2 regions of the Janibacter sp. Y6 genome follow, and region 2 is predicted to be linked to the other one. Evidence: predicted binding sites of a transcription regulator. Region 2 holds the regulator's gene; the other holds the start of a gene.
What was found. Region 2 encodes LexA, which represses DNA repair genes until DNA is damaged. Its sites were predicted from a motif close to TCGAACANNTGTTCGA; they were not measured.

Region 1 (7,332 bases), 240 kb from region 2:
CGGGCAGGCCCGCGGGCTATGGTCGCCGCCATGACGTCGCCCAGCGCACCCGGCGGGACCATCCCGCAGCGGCTCTCCTCGACGCGTCCCTCGATCAGCTTCGAGTTCATGCCGCCCAAGGACGACGCGGGCGAGGCGGTGCTGTGGGAGGCGATCGCGCGCCTCGAGCCCTTCGCCCCCGACTTCGTGTCGGTGACGTACGGCGCGGGCGGCTCGAGCCAGGACCGCACGCTGCGCGTCACCGAGCAGATCGGCCAGCGCACCTCGCTCACCGCGATGGCGCACCTCACGTGCGTCAGCCAGAGCGTCGACGACCTGCGCGAGGTGCTCGCCGGGTACGCCGCCGCCGGCATCGACCACGTCCTCGCCCTGCGCGGAGACCCGCCCGGTGACCCCCGTGGCGAGTGGACCGCGCACCCGCAGGGGCTCGACCACGCCGAGGACCTCGTCGCCCTCGTGCGCGAGGTCGGCGGCTTCGAGGTCGGAGTCGCGGCCTTCCCCGACGTGCACCCGAGCTCGGCCTCGTTGCGCGACGACGTCGAGACCCTCGTGCGCAAGGCCGACGCCGGCGCGAGCTTCGCCGTGACCCAGATGGTCTTCGACGCCGAGTCCTACCTGCGGCTGCGCGACGAGGTCGCCGCCCGCCGCGACCTGCCGATCACCCCCGGCCTCATGCCGGTGACGAGCGTCAAGCAGATCCGTCGGATGGCCCAGCTCATGGGCACGCCCCTGCCCGCGGCCGTCGTCGACCGTCTCCAGGCCGTCGACGGCGATCCCGCGGCGGTGCGGGCCGTGGGCGTCGAGATCGCCACCGAGCTCGCCGACCGCATGCTCGGGGAGGGCGCCCCGGGCCTGCACCTCATCACGATGAACCGCTCGACGGCCAGCCTCGAGGTGCTGCAGAACCTCTCGCACCTGCGCGCCTGAGCGACCGCTCGGCGCACGTCCCGCCCCCGCCCCCCGGCGGGCTTGACCACCTCGTCGTCCCGCGCGCTAGTGTGGCCGTCAGTTCGAACATGTGTTCGATCGTGGGTGACGGCGACGAGCGGAGGACGCGGTGACGACGCGGGTGGCGGGCGAGAGCATCGAGGTGCGAGGGGCTCCGGGTGGTGACTGCTCGGATGACGGGGGAGCGCCCCGGGCCTTCCTGTGGAGGGGGCGCCTCTACCGGGTGAGCCGGGTCGTCGACCGCTGGCAGGAGGACCGGGCCGGCGAGGTCTGGCAGGTCTGCGCGAGCTCGGGCCGAGGAGCCGACGAGGTCTTCGACCTGCGGGCGGACCGCGGGGACGGCGGGGCGGCCGTCGCCTGGTCGCTCGTGGCGGCGCTGGGCTGAGGGTGGTCGTGCACGGCATGGCAGACATCGAGCAGGTCGGCCGGCTCCTCGCCGACGCCGCCGACGCCCTCACCGAGGCGCACTGGGTGCGCGAGGCCCCCGAGCGGCTCGCCGCCACCCGGCTCGGCACGCTGCGGGTGGCGGCGGCCGTCCTCGCGGCGCGCGGGCGCCCGGGCCAGGCGGCGGGCAGCCCGAGCAGCACGTGGCAGGTGCTCGCACGGGTCGCCCCCGAGCTCTCGGAGTGGGCGGCGCACCTCGAGCGGGCCGAGCGTCGACCTCCCCACGACGTCCGCGGGGTCGACGACCTGCTGCGCGCGGGCGAGGACTTCCTCCTCGTCGCCGCGGCGACGCTCGGGCTGCCGGCGCCGAGCCTGCCCGCCACCCTCGTGCCCGTCAGCCTGAGCAGCACCGGTCTGCCCGCGACGGGCCCGGGCGGCGCCGGGCGGGTCGAGGACGCCGAGGCGTCGTGACCCCGCCCGCGGGGTGGTCGCACCCGTGGCCCGGGCCGAACTAGGGTTGGGGCATCCACGTGCCGCACCCGTGGCGCACGAAGGGAGCACCGTGAGCGACGAACGCCGACCCGCCCGCCGCCGGGGGGTCGAGAGCAACCTGCGGACCGCCGCCGTGTGGTCCGAGGTCTCCACGCTGACCGCCGAGCGGCAGCGCGAGCTCGGCCGTGCCCTGCGGGTCCTCGACCTCGGAGGTGGCACCGGTGGGCTCGCCGTGCCGCTCGCCGAGCAGGGGCACACCGTGACCGTCGTCGACCCGAGCGCCGACGCCCTCGCCTCGCTACGACGGCGCAGCGCCGAGTCGAGCGCCTCGGCCCGCATCAGCGCCGTCCAGGGCGACGCGGACACCCTCTCGGAGGTGCTCGCCGCCGGCAGCGTCGACCTCGTGTGCTGCCACGGGACCCTCGAGGTCGTCGACGACCCCGACACCACGCTGTGCCGGATCGCCGACGTCCTCGCGCCCGGCGGCTACCTCAGCCTCGTCACCGCGCAGCGCCTGGCCGCCGTCGTCGCCCGGGCGCTCGCCGGTCGCTTCGACCAGGCCCGGGCCGCGCTCGCGAGCCCGGACGGGCGGTGGGGGAGCGGCGACCCGATGCCGCGTCGCTTCGACCAGGGCGACGTCGTGGCCCGGCTCGGTCGGGCCGGATTCACCGTCGAGGCGATCCACGGCGTGCGGATCTTCAGCGACCTCGTGCCCGGGGCGCTGCTCGACTCCGAGGCCGACCGCGCCGACGTGCTCGCGCTCGAGCAGGCGAGCGTCGCCGACGAGGAGCGCTCGGTGCTCAGCCACCTCGGCTCGCAGCTGCACGCCCTCGCCCGCAAGGACTGACGGCGTGATCCGGGGTGCGCGGCGATGAGCCGGCGGCAGTTCCGGGTCCCCGAGGGCCCGCACGACCGCCCGCTCGACGAGACCGGCTGCGGCGTCATGCACGTCGACATGGACGCCTTCTACGCCTCCGTCACCCTGCGCCACCACCCCGAGCTCGTCGGGACCCCGGTGATCATCGGCGGGGGAGAGCGCGGCGTCGTGCTGTCGGCGACCTACGAGGCCCGCGCCTTCGGCGTGACCTCGGCGATGCCCATGGTCCGGGCCCGCCGGCTGTGCCCCCGGGCGACCGTCCTCGCCCCCGACCACCACGAGTACTCCGCGGTCTCGAAGGGGGTCATGCGGATCTTCGAGGGGATCACCCCCTTCGTCGAGCCGATCAGCCTCGACGAGGCCTTCCTCGACGTCTCGGGGGCCACGCGCCTGCTCGGGGCGCCGACGGCGATCGCGGAGCGGATCCGCGCCCAGGTGCGGGCCGAGCAGGGGATCACCTGCTCCGTCGGCATCGCGAGCACGAAGTTCGTCGCCAAGCTCGCGTCCGGCCTGGCCAAGCCCGACGGGGTCCTGCTCGTGCCGGCGGACGAGGTCGTCGACTTCGTCCAGCAGCTCCCCGTCGGCGCGCTGTGGGGCGTCGGCGACCGCACGGAGGAGACGCTGGCCCGGCTCGGGCTGCGCACCGTCGCCGACATCGCCCGCACCCCGCGCGAGCAGCTCGTGCGCGACCTCGGCGCCGCGACCGGCGCCCACCTGCACGACCTCGCGTGGGGTCGGGACCCGCGCCACGTCCAGCCCGTGCACCGCGAGCGCAGCATCGGGCACGAGCGCACCTTCTCCAGCGACGTCGGGGACCCGGAGGTCGTGCGCCGGGTGCTCCTCGGCCTGGCCGAGAAGGCTGCCGCACGCCTGCGCGCCCAGGCCCTCGTCGGGCGCACGGTGAGCATCAAGGTGCGCTTCTCGGACTTCACGACGATCACCCGGTCGCGCTCGCTGTCGACCCCCACCGACGTCAGCCGCGACATCTACGCCGTCGCCCGCGAGCTCTACGACGGCCAGGGGGTGCAGAAGGCGCGGATCCGTCTCGTCGGGGTCCGGGTCGAGGGGCTGAGCGACTCTGCGAGCACCCCTGTCCAGGGTCTGCTCGATGAGCCCGAGCACGGCTGGCGCGACGCGGACCGGGCGGTGGACAGGGCCTCCGCGCGCTTCGGCACGGGCAGCGTGCAGCCCGCCAGCCTGATCAGGGGTGGCCGGTCTACCACGAGCGGCGAGCGCGACCTAGACTGATCGGTACCGACCAAGGTCGTGGGTCGCAGACGTGCAGGAGGATCAGTGGCTCTGTCAGAGCGCGAGCAGCAGATGCTCGAGGAGATGGAACAGGCCCTCTACGCGGAGGACCCACGCTTCGCGACGAGCATGAAGGGCGGGCCCCTCGGGGGTGACCTGCGCCGCCGTCGCATCATCGGCGCCGTCGGCGTCGTCGCCGGTCTCGGTCTCGTCCTCCTCGGGGTCTCGACCTCGGTGTGGGTCGGCGTCGTCGGCTTCGTCGTCATCGTCGCCTCTCTCGCCGTGGCCCTCGCGCCGCGCCGCGAGGGCGGGCTCCAGGCCGTGCAGGCCGACGGCTCGCTCGGCGCCCCGCACAAGCCCGGCGGTCGCGTCCCCCGGGCCGCGCGTGCCGGACGACCGGCGAAGGGGGCCGCACGACCCGGTCGGGCCGCCCGCCCGCAGAAGGCCGGGACCTTCATGCAGCGTCTCGAGCAGCGCTGGGAGCAGCGCCGACACGGCGGCGGCGGGTACTGATCACCGGAAAGTGCTGATCACCAGAAGGTGCTGATCACCAACAGGTGCTGATCATCGGAGCAGCCGTGGGTGGACCCATCGGCGACTGCCGCGCACGCACGACGAGCCGGGCCCTGTCGGGCCCGGCTCGTGCACGTCGTGCGACCGGTCTGCCGTGCGGCTCAGATCGAGTGGCTCACGATGCCGACGCCCCAGGTGATCGCGATGAGCATCGCGGCGCTCAGCTCGACACCCATGCTGCGCAGCACGCCCTTGAGGGCGGAGCGGGTCGCGGCCCACGCCCGCTGGCCGTCGCGGTAGCGCGAGAGCTCGACGAGGTAGATCCCGGCGACGAAGAAGAGCGGCGCCCCGACGACCGGGACGACGAAGAAGCCGACGACCGCGGCGGCGAGACCGAGGAGGATGGTGGCCCCGCCCACCCCTTCGGCCTTCATCTTGCGGCCGGGGATGGTGATCTGGAGCACGACGGCGAGCAGGTAGATCGCGGCGGCCACGCCGAAGGTCACCCAGGCGCGGGTGCCGCCGACCTCGAGGGCCCAGACGAGCACCGTGCCGAGGCAGACGATGAGACCGGGCAGGATCGGGAAGACGATCCCGAAGACCCCCACGGCGAAGAGCGGGACGAGCAGCCACAGAGCGGCCGGCGTGGCATCAGGTGCCACGCCGGCCAGGTCGAGCAGACCGGTCACGCTCAGCGCTCGTCGTCAGCGGCGAGTGCCGGCGTCTCCTCGAGTCGCTCGCTCTGGTCGTCGATGTCGGCCAGGTCGCGCAGCTTGGGCAGGTGCTCACGTCCGTGGTGGGCGCAGAAGAGGAGCTCACCGCCGGCGTGGAGCCGGGCGCGGACGTAGGCCTGAGCCCCGCAGCGGTCGCAGCGGTCGGCCGCGGTCAGGGGAGAGACCAGGGTCGCGTTCACGTCGTTCCTTCTTTCAATGACACTTGCTCGAGACCGGGAGGGTCTCGAGGTGTCCAACAGTCAAGCACGCCGATCCCTTCCCGAGGGGCATCGGGCGCGTGAGGCGCGCCCCTTGTCCAGGCTGCGGGACGGCTCCCGCACGGCCTCGACCCGTCCGAGGTGACCGCAGACGGGTGGCCGAGGGTCCCCCTTCGCGCGCCTGCTCGGGTTGTCAGAGGGCCCGGACTACCCTGCACGTGGCGGACGCATCCACCCCGCCGACCGAGCCGAAGGACGTACCGACCCCGTGCCAGCCGCGACCAGGACCGCCGCCAAGAGGGCGAGCAGCAAGACCGCCCAGGACTACACCGCGCACCACCTCCAGGTGCTCGAGGGGCTCGAGGCGGTCCGCAAACGGCCCGGAATGTACATCGGCAGCACCGACAGCCGCGGTCTCATGCACTGCTTGTGGGAGATCATCGACAACGCCGTCGACGAGGCCCTGGGCGGCCACGGCGACCGGATCGACGTCGTCCTGCACCGTGACGGCTCCGTCGAGGTCCGCGACCAGGCGCGCGGCATCCCCGTCGACATCGAGCCGCGCACGGGGCTCACCGGTGTCGAGGTCGTCTTCACCAAGCTGCACGCGGGCGGCAAGTTCGGCGGGGGCAGCTACACCGCGTCCGGCGGGCTGCACGGCGTCGGCGCCTCCGTCGTCAACGCGCTCTCGGCGCGGCTCGACGTCGAGGTCGACCGGGCGGGCAAGACCTACGCGATGTCCTTCCGCCGCGGAGAGCCCGGTGTCTTCTCCGACGTCGCGGGCTCGGAGGGCGCGAAGGACCCCGAGCACGACTTCACGCCGTACGAGAAGGGCAGCGAGCTCGCCGTCGTCGGCAGGGCGAAGCGGGGCGCCACCGGCACCCGGATCCGCTACTGGGCCGACCCGCACATCTTCCCCACCGAGTCCGGCTTCGACTACGACGCGCTCGTCGCCCGGGCCCGGCAGACCTCCTTCCTCGTGCCCGGGCTCACCCTCGTCATCCGTGACGAGCGCCGCCTGCCCGGGACGAAGGGGGAGGACGGCCCGGTCGAGGAGGTCTTCGTCCACGACGGCGGCATCGCCGAGTTCGTCGACTTCCTCGCCCCCGACCCCGCGGTCACGGACGTGTGGCGGCTCCAGGGCAGCGGCACCTTCACCGAGACCGTCCCCGTGCTCGACGCCTCGGGGCACATGTCCCCGACCGAGGTCGAGCGCGAGTGCGGTGTCGACATCGCGCTGCGGTGGGGCACCGGCTACGACACCCGGGTGTCGAGCTTCGTCAACATCATCGCGACGCCGAAGGGGGGTACCCACCTCACCGGCTTCGACCAGGCGCTGCTCAAGGTCTTCCGCAAGCAGCTCGAGGTCAACGCGCGCAAGCTCAAGGTCGGCTCGGACAAGGTCGAGAAGGACGACGTGCTCGCCGGCATGACGGCGGTCGTCACCGTCCGCCTCGCCGAGCCGCAGTTCGAGGGCCAGACCAAGGAGGTGCTCGGCACGTCGGCGGTGCGCACCATCGTCGCCAAGGTCGTCGAGACCGAGCTCACGGCGCAGCTGACGAGCACGAAGCGGGGCGAGAAGCAGCAGTCCGCCCAGCTGCTCGAGAAGGTCGTCGCCGAGATGAAGTCGCGCATCAGCGCGCGGGTGCACAAGGAGACGCAGCGCCGCAAGAACGCGCTCGAGAGCTCGACCCTGCCGCCGAAGCTGCGCGACTGCCGCAGCAACGACGTCGAGGCGACCGAGCTCTTCATCGTCGAGGGCGACTCGGCGATGGGCACGGCCAAGGAGGCCCGCAACAGCGAGTTCCAGGCGCTGCTGCCGATTCGGGGCAAGATCCTCAACGTCCAGAAGGCCGCGATCGGCGACATGCTCAAGAACGCGGAGTGCGCCTCGATCATCCAGGTCATCGGCGCGGGCTCGGGGCGATCCTTCGACCTC
Region 2 (7,332 bases):
GTCCCACGAGTCGTCCTTGGGGATGTACAGACCATCGCCCTGGGGGTAGTCGACCGCGACGATGACGTCAGCCGTGAAGTCCTGGGCTCCGGGAGTGACAGGGTCACGGAACCGCACGAGGATCGAGCGACGGCGGTTCTTGTACTCCACCTGCAGGTCTTCGTACTGCTCCTTGAGCCCCTCCCGGATCGCCTGGGCGGCACGCTCGATCAGTACTCCCGGCCCATCTCCTGCAGGACCGTACTGGCGGTCGGGATCGGGAACGACGACGCCGAGGTCGACGTCTGACAGCGGGCTGAGCGCGTCGCCGTGCGCGACGCTGCCGTTGACGTAGGAGCGAGATCCTGCGAACTCGGACTCCAAGCACTTGATGATGGCGCTTCGGCGTGTACGTGCCTCCACGAGCTCTTCGTCGCTGACCTCGATGGCCGCTCGGGCGTCACGGAGCAACTGCTCCAGGGTGGGCTGATCGGACATGCTCTGCTCTCTTCCTTGCTGGTGGGCCATTCGGCCGGGACTGGTTGACAACCAGAAGAGCGAGCGTGGTCTGATGGATGTGCACCATCCGCGGTTCAGGTTCCACCTGCTCTGCCCTCGTTGCGCCCGGTTGCCCCCGGGCGCTTCGTGGTTTCTGGCGTACTGACGATGTTCAGTTGTACGTCTTGCCACCGACAGCGCCCCGGTCCCCTGCAGTGGGGTCCGGGGCGCTGTGGGTTATCGGCTTGTCACTTCGTCACTGACAAAGTGATCACGAATGTCACCGCGCAACCGATGACACCTCGCGCAACTCCCCGGTGACATTCCGATGCGCGTCGACATCAGCTGCAGCCGCTGGTGGAGCCGCAGCCCTCGCAGACGTAGCAGGAGCCGGCGGGGCGCATCTTCGTCCCGCAGGTCATGCACATCGGCGCGTCGGCGGTCTTGCCCTGGAACTTCTCCAGCAGCTCGGCCGAGCTGTGGATCTGGCCGCTGACCTCACGGGCGGAGGCGGCGCCAGCGCCCGAGGTGACCTCGGCCGCGTGCTCCTCGACCGGGGCGTCGGCCTTCTTCGAGGACGGGGCGGCGGACTGGCTGTAGGTCTCCAGCTCGTCCTCGAGGTCCTCGTCGTCCTCGTTCGGCGCGGCCGCGTAGGACCCCGTCTCGAGCTGGCGGGCGCGCTCCTCGGCGGTGTGGATGCCCATGAAGGAGCGGGTCTCGAAGTCGAGGTAGTCCAGCGCGAGGCGACGGAAGACGTAGTCCATGATCGACTGCGCCATCCGCACGTCCGGGTCGTCGGTCATGCCGGCCGGCTCGAAGCGCAGGTTGGTGAACTTCTCGACGTAGGTCTCGAGCGGCACGCCGTGCTGCAGCGCGATGGAGATCGCGATGGAGAAGGCGTCCATGAGACCGGCGAGGGTCGAGCCCTGCTTGCCGAACTTGAGGAAGATCTCGCCGAGCTCGCCGTCGTCGTACGTGCCCGACGTGAGGTAGCCCTCGGCCCCGCCGACGGCGAAGGACGTGGTCTGCGAGGTGCGGCGCTTGGGCAGACGACGACGCAGCGGGCGGTACTCGACGACCTTCTCCGGCTCCGCGGCCTCGGTCTTCGCGTCCTTGGCGTCCTTCGCGTCCTTGGCGGTCGAGCCGCCGTCGGAGAGCGGCTGGCCGACCTTGCAGTTGTCGCGGTAGACCGCGAGCGCCTTGAGCCCGAGCTTCCAGCCCTGGATGTAGACGTCCTCGATCTCCTCGACGGTCGCGTCCTCCGGCAGGTTGACCGTCTTGCTGATCGCGCCGGAGAGGAAGGGCTGGGTCGCCGCCATCATCCGCACGTGACCCATCGGGCTGATCGAGCGCGCACCCATCGCGGTGTCGAAGACCTCGTAGTGCTCGGTCTTCAGCCCGGGGGCGTCGATGACGTGGCCCTTGTCGGCGATGTACTCGACGATCGCCTCGACGGTTTCCTGCGCGTAGCCGAGCTTCTTCAGCGCGCGCGGGATGGTGAGGTTGACGATCTGCATCGAGCCGCCGCCGACGAGCTTCTTGAACTTCACGAGCGAGAAGTCCGGCTCGATGCCGGTGGTGTCGCAGTCCATCATGAAGCCGATGGTGCCGGTGGGCGCGAGGACCGAGGCCTGCGCGTTGCGGTACCCGTTCTTCTCGCCGAGCGTGATGACGGCGTCCCACGCCTTCGTCGCGGCCGCGTGGATGTCCTTGTCCATCGTGTGCAGCGTGCGGACCTGGTCGTTCGCCGCCTGGTGCTTGCGCATGACGCGCTTGTGGGCGTCGGCGTTGCGGGCGTACCCGGCGTAGGGGCCGACGACCGCGGCGAGCTCGGCGGAGCGCTTGTAGGCGGCACCGGTGAGCAGCGAGGTGATCGACGCGGCGAGGGCGCGGCCGCCGTCGGAGTCGTAGCCGTGGCCGGTCGCCATGAGCAGCGCACCGAGGTTGGCGTAGCCGATGCCCAGCTGACGGTAGTCACGGGTCGTCTCGCCGATCGGCTCGGTCGGGAAGTCCGCGAAGCAGATGGAGATGTCCATCGCGGTGATGACGAGCTCGGCGACCTTCTGGAAGGTCGCGACGTCGAAGGTGTCGTCGTCGCGCAGGAACTTCAGCAGGTTGAGCGAGGCGAGGTTGCAGCTGGAGTTGTCGAGCGACATGTACTCGCTGCACGGGTTGGACGCGGTGATCCGGCCCGTCTCGGGGTTGGTGTGCCAGTCGTTGATCGTGTCGTCGTACTGGATGCCCGGGTCGGCGCACTCCCACGCGGCCTTGGCGATCTTGCCCATGAGCTCACGGGCGTCGACGGTGGAGATGACCGAGCCGTCCTTGCGGGAGGTGAGCCCGAAGTCGGTGCCGTCCTCGACCGCACGCATGAACTCGTCGCTGACGCGCACCGAGTTGTTCGCGTTCTGGTACTGGACCGAGACGATGTCGGCGCCGCCGAGGTCCATGTCGAAGCCCGCGTCGCGCAGGGCCCGGATCTTGTCCTCCTCGCGGGCCTTGGTCTCGACGAACTCCTCGATGTCCGGGTGGTCGACGTCGAGGACGACCATCTTCGCCGCGCGACGCGTGGCGCCACCGGACTTGATGGTGCCCGCCGACGCGTCGGCACCGCGCATGAAGCTCACGGGGCCGGAGGCGGTGCCGCCGGAGGAGAGCAGCTCCTTGCTGGAGCGGATGCGGGAGAGGTTGAGGCCGGCGCCGGAGCCGCCCTTGAAGATGAAGCCCTCTTCCTTGTACCAGTTGAGGATCGAGTCCATCGAGTCGTCGACGGAGAGGATGAAGCACGCCGAGACCTGCTGGGGGCTCTTCGTGCCGACGTTGAACCACACCGGGGAGTTGAAGCTGAAGACCTGGTGGAGCAGGGCGTAGGTCAGCTCGTGCTCGAAGATCTCCGCGTCGGCCGGGGTCGCGAAGTAGCCGTGGTCCTTGCCCGCCTTGACGTAGGTGAGCACGACGCGGTCGATGAGCTGCTTGAGACCCTGCTCGCGCTCGGGCGTGCCGACGGCGCCGCGGAAGTACTTCGTCGTGACGATGGTGCTCGCGTTGGCGGACCAGAAGTCGGGGAACTCGACGCCGCGCTGCTCGAAGATCGTCGCGCCGGTCTTCCAGTTCTGCTGGACGACGTCGCGCTTCTCCCAGGTCACCTCGTCGTAGGGGTGGACGCCCTCGGTGGTGTAGATGCGCTCGACCGTGATCCCGCGGTTCTTCGCGGATCGACGGGTGCTGGGCTTGCCGGCGGTCTCGGTCATGGTCCCTCTCTCGGTGGTGCGGGTCTGCAGGTGGTGCTGCTCATGTGGTGCTGTGTGGTGCGGGCGGCGTGCAAGGGAAGACCTCGCATCAAGCGTGTCACCGGGTACCGACAGCCCGATCGCGTGCCGGTACCCGGGGGTCTAGGGGGCGTCCTGCGCGAGGGCGGCGTGCTCGGCGCGCAGCAGGGTGATGGCGGCCTCGAAGTCCTCGAGCGAGTCGAAGGCCTGGTAGACGCTCGCGAAGCGCAGGTAGGCGACCTCGTCGAGCTCGCGCAGCGGGCCCAGGATCGCCATCCCGATCTCGTGGGCGTCGATCTCGGCGCTGCCCTGCGCCCGTACGGCCTCTTCGACGCGCTGGGCGAGCAGGGCCAGCTGGTCCTCGGTGACCGGTCGGCCCTGGCAGGCCTTGCGGACGCCGACGAGGACCTTGGCCCGGCTGAAGGGCTCCGCCGCGCCCGAGCGCTTCGTCACGCTCAGGCTCGCGCTCTCGAGCGTGGTGAAGCGCCGGTTGCACTCGGGGCACTGCCGACGCCGACGGATCGAGGACCCGTCGTCGGCCGTGCGCGAGTCGATGACGCGAGAGTCGGTGTGACGGCAGAAGGGGCAGTGCACGATGCTCTCCTCTCGGGCACGGTGGCACAGGTCGGGCACCGGCTGACCTGCACGAGGCGGGTCGCCGGCTGTGGACCGGGGTGTGGATCAGGGCGGTTCTGCTGTGGACATCTGTCGACAACCGGTGGACAACTCCGCCTCACATGTGCACTACATGTGGACGAATGACATCGGTGTAACCACTAGATGTAGTGCCATTTCATCACGCCCACCACCACGCACGCAAGACCCGGCGAGCCCCCGGGCGGGGAGGCCCGAGATACCGGGCGACACGCCGGTGCCAGGCCCCGCCGACGGCCGGCGGGGACAGCACGACGGCCGCACCCGGTGGAGGTGCGGCCGTCGCCGTCGCCCGGGTCGGGTCGAGGGACCCGGGTGGTCTGGTGATCCGTCGAGACGGTCAGCGCGTCGGGATGACGAGCTCCTGGCCGGCGTGGACGAAGGGGGTGCTCAGCGCGTTCTCCGAGCGGATGGCCGAGACGGCCGCGCTCGTGGGGACGCCGGGCATCTGGCTGGCGGCGACGTCGCTGAGGGTCTGCCCCTGCTCGACGGTGACGGTCGTGGCCGCAGCGGCCTCGCCGCCCGCGGTCGCGATGCCGGTGCCGAGCGCGAGCAGCGCCGCGACGGCGATCGTCGTGAGCGCGAGGCGACCCCGCCGGGTCACCCGCAGCTCGGTGGGGACGTCGGTCCCCGTCGGCACGGACACGAGGTGGCGCTCGGCCCGGCGCGGGTCGCGCAGCGCCGAGGGCCGGGCAGCGTGCTGCGGGGCCTGGACGGTGAGTGCGCTCATGGTCTCCTCCTGGTCGTCTGGTCGAACCGGTGTTCGACGAGGCGTCTGCACGATGTCTAGCACAGGTGTTCGAGCGAGAACAAGACACGCTCGAACATGTGTTTGATCTAGACCGGGCCGAGCACTACCGTCGGCCACACGGGAGAGACAACCAGCGAGCACCGACAACGCTGTCCTCCCCCGCAGGAGCAGGCCACCAGCCGCCCCCTCACGGGTCGCGGCGCGAGCGAGACAGCGAGGGGCGCGATGAGCGAGGACAACATCCGCACGTTGCCGGTGCGGGACAACGGCGAGGGGCTGACCGCCCGGCAGGTCAAGGTCCTCGAGGTGATCCGCAGCGCGGTCGCGACGCGGGGCTACCCGCCGAGCCTGCGCGAGATCGGCGACGCGGTCGGGCTGACCAGCCCGAGCTCGGTGGCCCACCAGCTGACCGCGCTCGAGCGCAAGGGCTACCTGCGCCGTGACCCCAACCGGCCCCGCGCCATCGAGGTCGTCTCGCCCGAGGCGTCCCGCTCCCCCGAGGGCGACGCGCAGACGCACGACATCGCCGGCTACCGCGGTGGCGCCAGCCCCCAGGACCCCGACGCGACGGGCAGCGGCGACGCCCACCCCGCCGCGACGTACGTGCCGGTGCTCGGCCAGATCGCCGCGGGCGTGCCAATCGTCGCCGAGGAGAGCGTCGAGGAGGTCTTCCCCCTGCCGAAGCAGGTCGTCGGCGAGGGCTCCCTCTTCCTCCTGCGCGTCGTCGGCGACTCGATGATCGAGGCCGCGATCTGCGACGGCGACTGGGTCGTCGTGCGCCAGCAGCCGACGGCCGACAACGGCGACATCGTCGCGGCGATGCTCGACGACGAGGCGACGGTCAAGACCTTCAAGCGACGTGACGGCAAGGTGTGGCTGCTCCCCCACAACCCCGCCTTCGAGCCGATCGACGGCGACCACGCGACGATCCTCGGCAAGGTCACCGCGGTCCTGCGCCGCATCTGAGCCTGGCGCGCCGCCCCGGCCGGACGGGCCCGCCCTGCACGGGGCGGGCCCGTCGCGCGTGACGGGGCCGCTCAGCCGACCTCGGTGCTCGCGCGCACCAGGGCGTCCAGGCTCGTGTCGAGCGAGCCGTCGACCCGGTGGGTCGCGAGGTCGTCACCGCGCGTGCGTCCCCTCGTGATGATGACGACCGGCGTGCCGAGCTTGGCGGCCCGCCGCACGAACCGCAGGCCGGACATCACCTGCAGGCTCGACCCGAGCACGAGCAGGCTCGGCGCCGCCTCCGTGAGCGCGAAGCAGTGCTCGACCAGGGGCTTGTCGACCGACCCGCCGAAGAAGACGACATCGGGCTTGAGCATGTCGGACCCGCACACGAGGCAGAGCGGCGCCTCGAAGGCCTCGACCTCGACCTCCTCGAGGCGCACGTCGCCGTCGGGTCGGATCTCGTCGCTGTCCGCGTCGAAGCCGGGGTTGCGCTGCGCCATCCGCTCGTCGAGCGCGGCCCGGGCCTCCCGGGCGCCGCACGCGAGGCAGACCACCTCGGCCAGGCTCCCGTGCAGCTCGACGACACCGGTGCTGCCGGCCGCCTGGTGCAGGCCGTCGACGTTCTGGGTGATGACGCCGCCCACCTGACCGCGCTCCTGCAGGTGCGTGACGAGCTCGTGGGCGCGGTTGGGCCGGGCCGCGCTGAAGCGGCGCCACCCCACATAGCTGCGCGCCCAGTAGCGCCGCCGGGCGGCGCTGCTGCCGATGAACTCCGACAGGTGCATCGGCGTCACCCGGCGCGTGCCGTCCGGACCGCGGTAGTCGGGGATCCCCGAGTCGGTCGACATCCCCGCGCCGGTGAGGGCCAGCGCCGGCCCGCGGCTCAGCACGTCGGCGATCTCGCGGAAGGTCTCGGGGGTGCTCACCGCACCAGTATCCGCCCCGCGCGGCCGCGGGCGTCGCGCGAGGACCTGACCGTCGCCTGCGGGGCGTCCGCCCAGGTCAGAGCCCCGAGATACCACCCCGAAGGCTGTAGTGCGCTCGCGGACCCGGCTCGCCGGAGGTCACTAGCGTCCACAAGGTCAGGCAGGCCGGTAGCGTCGCCAGCGCCCGGGTCTGCGCCCGTTGCACCACTCACCGAAGAGGGGACTGCAGATGACCGCAGGACCGTACGACCAGGACCGCTCGACCCCGGGCAGTGCAGGCGCCGGCACGGCGTCCGTCGCCAAGGAC

Region 1: L6241_RS02065 (DUF6504 family protein) is a predicted target of LexA. The motif match lies at 1,011-1,026, and genes of this name have one in related genera.

Annotation. Positions count from the first base shown of each region.
Region 1 covers NZ_JAKLYZ010000001.1:425,245-432,576, reverse strand. Annotated here, with positions in the region: gene metF (methylenetetrahydrofolate reductase [NAD(P)H]) at 31-927, shown strand; gene L6241_RS02065 (DUF6504 family protein) at 1,058-1,333, shown strand; gene L6241_RS02060 (SAV_6107 family HEPN domain-containing protein) at 1,351-1,803, shown strand; gene L6241_RS02055 (methyltransferase domain-containing protein) at 1,895-2,671, shown strand; gene L6241_RS02050 (DNA polymerase IV) at 2,696-3,949, shown strand; gene L6241_RS02045 (DUF3040 domain-containing protein) at 3,995-4,462, shown strand; gene L6241_RS02040 (DUF456 domain-containing protein) at 4,624-5,151, opposite strand; gene L6241_RS02035 (hypothetical protein) at 5,154-5,375, opposite strand; gene L6241_RS02030 (type IIA DNA topoisomerase subunit B) at 5,662-7,332, shown strand, end outside.
Region 2 covers NZ_JAKLYZ010000001.1:665,302-672,633, forward strand. Annotated here, with positions in the region: gene L6241_RS03080 (nucleotidyltransferase domain-containing protein) at 1-477, opposite strand, end outside; gene L6241_RS03085 (vitamin B12-dependent ribonucleotide reductase) at 819-3,728, opposite strand; gene nrdR (transcriptional regulator NrdR) at 3,870-4,340, opposite strand; gene L6241_RS03095 (LysM peptidoglycan-binding domain-containing protein) at 4,741-5,130, opposite strand; gene lexA (transcriptional repressor LexA) at 5,377-6,117, shown strand; gene L6241_RS03105 (NAD-dependent protein deacetylase) at 6,189-7,025, opposite strand; gene L6241_RS03110 (hypothetical protein) at 7,255-7,332, shown strand, end outside.